Regions from separate parts of the Variovorax sp. GW823-FHT04F07 genome, predicted to be linked through region 2. Evidence: riboswitches for the same ligand, from Rfam matches in the RefSeq annotation. Region 2 holds a riboswitch; the other holds the start of a gene.
What was found. Region 2 has a riboswitch for glycine ahead of gcvT (glycine cleavage system aminomethyltransferase GcvT). Riboswitches for the same ligand answer to the same signal wherever they lie in the genome.
Positions count from the first base shown of each region.

Region 1: another riboswitch for glycine. It lies ahead of AC1RAA_RS22225 (D-amino acid dehydrogenase); the one in region 2 lies ahead of gcvT (glycine cleavage system aminomethyltransferase GcvT).

Region 1 covers NZ_JBXAIG010000005.1:85,836-89,231, reverse strand. The annotation lists gene rfbD (dTDP-4-dehydrorhamnose reductase) at 1-182, opposite strand, end outside; gene rfbB (dTDP-glucose 4,6-dehydratase) at 179-1,258, opposite strand; glycine riboswitch at 1,377-1,467, shown strand; glycine riboswitch at 1,512-1,618, shown strand; gene AC1RAA_RS22225 (D-amino acid dehydrogenase) at 1,710-3,017, shown strand; gene AC1RAA_RS22220 (RtcB family protein) at 3,037-3,396, opposite strand, start outside.
Region 2 covers NZ_JBXAIG010000001.1:226,223-229,618, reverse strand. The annotation lists gene AC1RAA_RS01080 (L,D-transpeptidase Cds6 family protein) at 65-556, shown strand; gene AC1RAA_RS01075 (hypothetical protein) at 653-1,189, shown strand; glycine riboswitch at 1,221-1,311, shown strand; glycine riboswitch at 1,324-1,428, shown strand; gene gcvT (glycine cleavage system aminomethyltransferase GcvT) at 1,476-2,648, shown strand; gene gcvH (glycine cleavage system protein GcvH) at 2,720-3,091, shown strand; gene gcvP (aminomethyl-transferring glycine dehydrogenase) at 3,150-3,396, shown strand, end outside.

The DNA of each region.
Region 1 (3,396 bases), on a different contig from region 2:
GCATTGACGATGACGTCGGGGCGCACCGCCAGCACGGTTGCAGCCAGCTGCTCGGGACGGCTGAAGTCGGCGTGGAAGTCGGTGCTGTCGAAGTCCAGTGCGACCACTTCGCCGAGCGGCGCGAGGCTGCGCTGCAGCTCCCAGCCGACCTGTCCACCTTTGCCGAGCAGCAGCAACTTCATGCGGAAGCCTTTGCAGGCGCAGCGTCGTATTGCTTCTCGACCCATTCGCGGTACGCGCCGCTTTGCACGTTGCGCACCCACTCGCCGTTGGCGAGGTACCACTGGACGGTCTTGCGGATGCCGGTGTCGAAGGTCTCGGCGGGCTTCCAGCCGAGTTCGGCCTCGAGCTTGCGTGCATCGATGGCGTAGCGACGGTCGTGGCCCGGGCGGTCCGTGACGTAGGTGATCTGCTCCTTGTACGGCTTGCCGTCGGCGCGGGGGCTCAGTTCGTCGAGCAGCGCACACACGGTGTTGACGATCTCGATGTTGGGCTTCTCGTTCCAGCCGCCGACGTTGTAGGTCTCGCCGAGCTTGCCGGCCTCGAGCACGCGGCGGATGGCGCTGCAGTGGTCCTTCACGTAGAGCCAGTCGCGCACCTGCATGCCGTCGCCGTACACGGGCAGGTTCTTGCCGGCCAGTGCGTTGACGATCATCAGCGGGATCAGCTTCTCGGGGAAGTGGAACGGGCCGTAGTTGTTCGAGCAGTTGGTGGTGACCACCGGCAGGCCGTAGGTGTGATGCCAGGCGCGCACGAGGTGGTCGCTGGCGGCCTTGCTGGCCGAGTACGGGCTGTTGGGCTCGTACTTGTTCTCTTCGGTGAAGGCCGGGTCGGTCTTGGAGAGCGAGCCGTAGACCTCGTCGGTCGACACATGCAGGAAACGGAAGGCCGCCTTCTGGTCGGCCGGCAGGGCGTTCCAGTAGCCGCGCACCGATTCGAGCAGGCGGAAGGTGCCGAGCACATTGGTCTGCACGAAGTCTTCCGGGCCGTGGATCGAACGATCCACATGCGATTCCGCGGCAAAGTTCACAACGGCACGGGGTTTGTGCTCGGCCAGCAGGCGATCGAGCAGCGCGCTGTCGCCGATGTCGCCTTGCACGAAGACATGGTTCGCGTTGCCCTTGAGCGACGCGAGGGTCTCGAGGTTGCCCGCGTAGGTCAGCTTGTCGAGGTTCACGACGGGCTCGTTGCCCTGCGCGATCCAGTCGAGCACGAAATTGGCGCCAATGAAGCCTGCGCCGCCGGTAACCAGGATCATGGAGTCCCCTGCATGTAGAAAAAAGTTTGCTTTACCAAAAATCAACATTCAATTATCCCATCGGTGTGAAGTGCCGATGTACAGGGCTTGGCCGGCTTGCGGGGCCCGCCTACAATCGCCAACAATTGCAGGAGAGCGGGCTTCCACGGAGGCCCTACCGAAGGCGCAAACTCCCATAAACGCTCAGGTCGGCCCGACGAAATTCCAGGCAACGCCCAGGAACTTCGGCAAGGGGTCAGTACTGCACTCATCGATACAGCCGTCTGGAGAGCCGCCACGCCATGTGGCGCACCGAAGGAGCAAACCCGCTGCGGGTGCAGCAGGGTGAATCTCTCAGGTACCGAGGACAGGGGGAGCGGCAACTTGGACATCGGTCGTCCGGTTGCTTGCTATTTTTTCAATAGCACTCCACGCCCGCCGTTCAAGCGCTGCAAACTCAAAGGTACTTGCAATGCGTGTGATCGTTCTTGGCGCCGGCCTGCTCGGCGTGACTTCGGCCTACTACCTCCAGCAACTCGGCCACGAGGTGACCGTGATCGACCGGCAGGCCACCCCGGCCGCCGAAACCAGCTTCGCCAACGGCGGCCAGATCTCGGTCAGCCATGCCGAACCGTGGGCCAATCCGAGCGCGCCGCTGAAGGTGCTGCAATGGCTCGGCAAGGAAGATGCGCCGCTGCTGTTTCGCATCCGCGCCGACATGCGCCAGTGGCTCTGGGGCCTGCAGTTCTTGCGCGAATGCACCCCCGCACGCACCCGCCACAACATCGAACAGATCGTTCGTCTCGGTACATACAGCCGGGAAATGTTGCAGCAATTGCGTCGAGACACGGGCCTGAACTATGACCAGCGCACGCAAGGCATCCTGCACTTCTATACGACGCAAAAAGAATTCGACGGTGCCCTCGCGCCCGCCGAGCAGATGCGTGCTCTGGGCTGCGAACGCCTGGTCATCTCGGCCGACGAGGCCATCAAGATCGAACCCGCCCTCGCCCACATCCGCCCCCAACTCGCCGGCGCCACCTACACCGCCGAAGACGAATCGGGCGACGCCAACCGCTTCGCGCGCGAACTCGTGAAGCTGGCCGAGGCGGCCGGCGTGAAGTTCCTCATGAGCCACACGGTGACCGCGCTGCGCGAAGCCGGCGGCAGCATCGACCACGTCGAGGCGACCGACAACGAAGGCCGCTTCCAGCGCATCCGCGGCGATGCCTTCGTGCTCGCGATGGGTTCGCTGAGTCCGTTGTACGCCGCGCCGCTGGGCATCCGCCTGCCGATCTACCCCGCCAAGGGCTACTCGGTGACGCTCCCCGTCAAGGACGCATCGAAGGCACACCAGGTCTCGCTCACGGACGACGAATACAAGCTGGTGTTCTCGCGCTACACGTCGGAGTCGGGCGACCGCCTGCGCATCGCCGGCACGGCCGAGCTCAACGGCTACGACCGCGACCTGAACCGCGTGCGCTGCGAAGCCATCGTGCGGCGCGTCGAAGAACTCTTCCCCGGCGCCGGCGACACCGAACGCGCGCAGTTCTGGACCGGCCTGCGTCCGGCCACGCCGAGCAACGTGCCGCTGATCGGCAAGACCAAGCTGCCGAACCTGTTCCTCAACACCGGCCACGGCACGCTCGGCTGGACGCACGCCTGCGGCTCGGGCAAGTCGATCGCGCGCATCGTGAGCGGGCTGGCGCCCGAGGTCGATTTCGCGTTCGCCGGCATGCCGGCACCCGCACCGCGCGCCGTGCAGCCCGCACTGGGCTGACACGACACGCGCCCTCGGGTCATGCCTTGAACGTGACCCAGGGCTTGAGCCGCACGGCGCAGCGGATGAGCCCCGCGCTTTCCTGCGCCTCGATCACCGCGCCGATCGGCTTGTAGGCCTGCGGCGCCTCCTCGATGCGGCGCTCCTCGCGCAAGGTCACGCACTGCCAGCTGGCATCGGCGTCGTCGGGTGCGGGCCGCATCGCGCGCACTTCCTGCCGACGCATGCGCCGGCCGGCACCATGGCTGCACGACCACAGCCAGTCCTCATGCCCCAGCCCGGTCGCGAGGTACGAGTGATCGCCCATCGACCCGGGAATCAGCGCCAGGTCGCCCGCATGCGCCGGCGTCGCGCCCTTGCGATGGATGTTCATGCCGTG
Region 2 (3,396 bases):
CCAGAATCGACGCAAGCTTCGACGTCGAGCCTGACAGACAAGAAGAAGGAAAGAGAAGGACGCCATGCACCGAATCGTCGCCCAGGGCAGCAGCCTTGTCGCTGCCGGCTTGCTGGCCACCGCCGGTATCGCGGCCACGCCGGCCGCCGCGCCCGTTGCAGCCGTTGCACCAGCGGCCGCCCCCGCCAATCCCACCAATCCCACCAATCCCGTCACCCACCTCGCCGAAGTGGAAAGCGCCGTGCGCGCCTGGGCCGCCGCCTGGTCCGCGCGCGACGTGGAGCGCTACCTCGCAGCCTACGCGAGCGACTTCACCCCCGCGCGCGGCCAGACCCGCGAGCGCTGGGAGGCCGACCGGCGCGCCCGCATCACGGGCAAGTCGCGCATCAGCGTGGGCATCGAGGGGCTGGTGATCAGCGTCCAGGGCACCTCGGCCAGCGCGCAGTTCCGGCAGATTTACAGCGCCGACGCACTCACCGAGACCGACCGCAAGACGCTCGAGCTGCAGCGCGTGGGCCCGCGCTGGCTGATCCGCAAGGAGAGCGCGGGCAACTGACGCGCACCCCCTTGTCCCTGTAAGGCAAATGGTTCACGAAGATGTCACCACTTGCAACGATGCTGCAGCCTTCGACCTCCGAAAGCTGTGGCCGCCATGTTCCCCACCAAGACCGAGAAGGCACGCGACGAACTCCAGGCCGGGCAGCGCACGCTCAGTCAGCGTGAGCGCGCCTTGCTGCTCATGGCCGACGGCCGGCGCTCGCTGACCGACTTCAGCCCGCTGTTCCCCAGCCGCGTCGAGGCCGAGCAGGCGATCCAGGGGCTGATGCAGCGCGGCTACCTGCAGGTCGCGCGCCCGGTCGCGCCACCGCCCGCACCGGCCCCCACGCCCGTCCCCGCCGCCGAGCCGATCCAGGTCGCCACCTCGGCCGACAGCTTCGACGGCAAGCGCTCGCTGGCCACCACGCGCATGTTCCTGTTCGACATCTGCGAACGCATGTTCGTGCGCCGCGACCCGCGCTTCGCCAACCAGATGCGCGACGCCCTGCGCGAGGCGCGCGACCGCGAGGCCATGCTGACCATCGCCGCGCTGATGCTCTCCGAGATCGAGAAGGCCGCCGGCCCCGAGCGCGCCGACTCGCTGCGCGAGCGCATCGACAAGCTGCTGCCGCCGGCAGAAACCGTGCACTGAGCCGCCAGCCCCGGCCCCGCGATCCACTACACTCGCCGGGTCAGGAGAGAGCCCCGCGCGACGGGGCCGCCGAAGGCGCAGGGGTTCCCCGAACGCTCAGGCAAAAGGACTGACAAGACGCCGGCAACCACCGGCGTTTCCTTGCTGGAGAGAGGCCGTGGCATTGCACGCGGCCCACCGAAGGAGCAAACCCCGATCGTGGGGCGAATCTCTCAGGTAAAGCGGACAGCAGGGGTGGCCCGTGGCGTTGCAGCCATGGATTTCGACTGCCCCTTTGGAGTGCCCCGTGGCCGCTTCCTCCGCTTCCGACGCCCAACTTCTCAAGACCCCGCTGTACGACCTCCACGTCGAGTTGGGCGCCCGCATGGTGCCCTTCGCCGGCTACTCCATGCCCGTGCAGTACCCCGCCGGCCTCATGGCCGAGCACAAGCACACGCGCGACGCGGCCGGCCTGTTCGACATCTCGCACATGGGCCAGCTGCGCCTGGTCGGCCCTGACGCCGCCGCCGCGTTCGAAACCCTGATGCCCGTCGACGTGGTCGACCTGCCCGCCGGCAAGCAGCGCTACGGCCTGCTGCTGAACGACGAGGGCGGCATCCTCGACGACCTGATGTTCTTCAACGAAGGCAACGGTTCGCTCTTCGTGATCGTGAACGGCGCCTGCAAGGTGGCCGACATCGCCCACATCCAGGCCAGGATCGGCGCGCGCTGCCAGGTGCAGCCCCTGCCCGACCACGCGCTGCTGGCGCTGCAGGGCCCACAGGCCGCCGCCACGCTGGCACGCCTGTCGCCCGGCATCGAGCGCTTCGTGTTCATGACCGGCGGCGCGGTGCAGATCGGCGGCATCGCCGCCTTCGTCACCCGCAGCGGCTACACCGGCGAAGACGGCTTCGAGATTTCGGTGGCCGGCAAGGACGCCGACGCCCTCGCCCGCCTGCTGCTCGCACAGCCCGAGGTGAAGCCCGTCGGCCTGGGCGCGCGCAACTCGCTGCGGCTCGAAGCCGGCCTGTGCCTGTACGGCAACGACATCGACACCACCACCACCCCGGTCGAAGCCTCGCTCAACTGGGCGATCCAGAAAGTGCGCCGCGCCGGCGGCGCGCGCGAAGGCGGCTTCCCGGGCGCGGCCAAGGTGCTGGCCCAGCTGGCCGCCGTCGCCTCGGGCGCGGCCGGCCACACCGACCACAAGACGCTCACGCGCAAGCGGGTCGGCCTCGTGGCACTGGAACGCATCCCGGTGCGCGACGGCACGCTGCTGCAGTCGCTCGAAGGCCACGACATCGGCGCCGTCACCAGCGGCCTGCTCGGCCCCACGGCCGACCGCTGCGTGGCCATGGGCTACGTGGCCGCCGCCTTCGCCGAGCCCGGCACGCGCGTGCAGGCCATCGTGCGCGGCAAGCCGGTGCCGATGGAAGTCTCGACCATGCCCTTCGTGCCGACGCGCTACTACCGCGGCTGACCGACACTGAACCCCGCAGACCCGGCTAGGCTCTGCACCCCGATTCCATTTTTTCCACGAGGAGTTTTTTCATGAGCATCAAATACACCAAGGACCACGAATGGGTGGCGGCCGAAGGCGGCGCCGCCACCGTCGGCATCACCGTGCATGCGCAGGACGCGCTGGGCGACGTGGTGTTCGTCGACCTGCCTGAAGTGGGCAAGACCTTCGCGCAGGGCGAGGTCGCCGGTGTGGTCGAGTCGGTGAAGGCCGCCGCCGATGTGTTCATGCCCGTGTCGGGCGAGATCACCGAAGTCAACGAAGCGCTGCGCGCCGACCCGTCGCTGGCCAACAGCGACCCGCTGGCCGCCGGCTGGTTCTTCAAGGTCAAGCTGAGCGAGCCCGCGCAGCTCGACGCCCTGCTCGACGCCGCCAGCTACGACAAGTTCGCCGCCGAATCCTGATCCGCTGAACAGCAGCTTCCTCGCACCTTCGTTCCTTCTCCCCCGAGCCTTCACCGCCATGCCGATTCCCGCCCTTCCCTCTTTGCAAGAACTAGAGAACGCCGAAGAATTCCTCGCCCGCCACATCGGCATCGATGCGGCGGACGAGGCGCGCATGCTGCCGGTGATCGGCTCGGAAACGCGCGCGGAGCTCATCGACGGCATCGTGCCCGCGGCCATCCGCCGCGCCCGGCCGATGCGCCTGCCCGCGCCGGTCACCGAGGCCGACGCGCTGGCCGAGCTGAAGACGCTGGCGTCGAAGAACA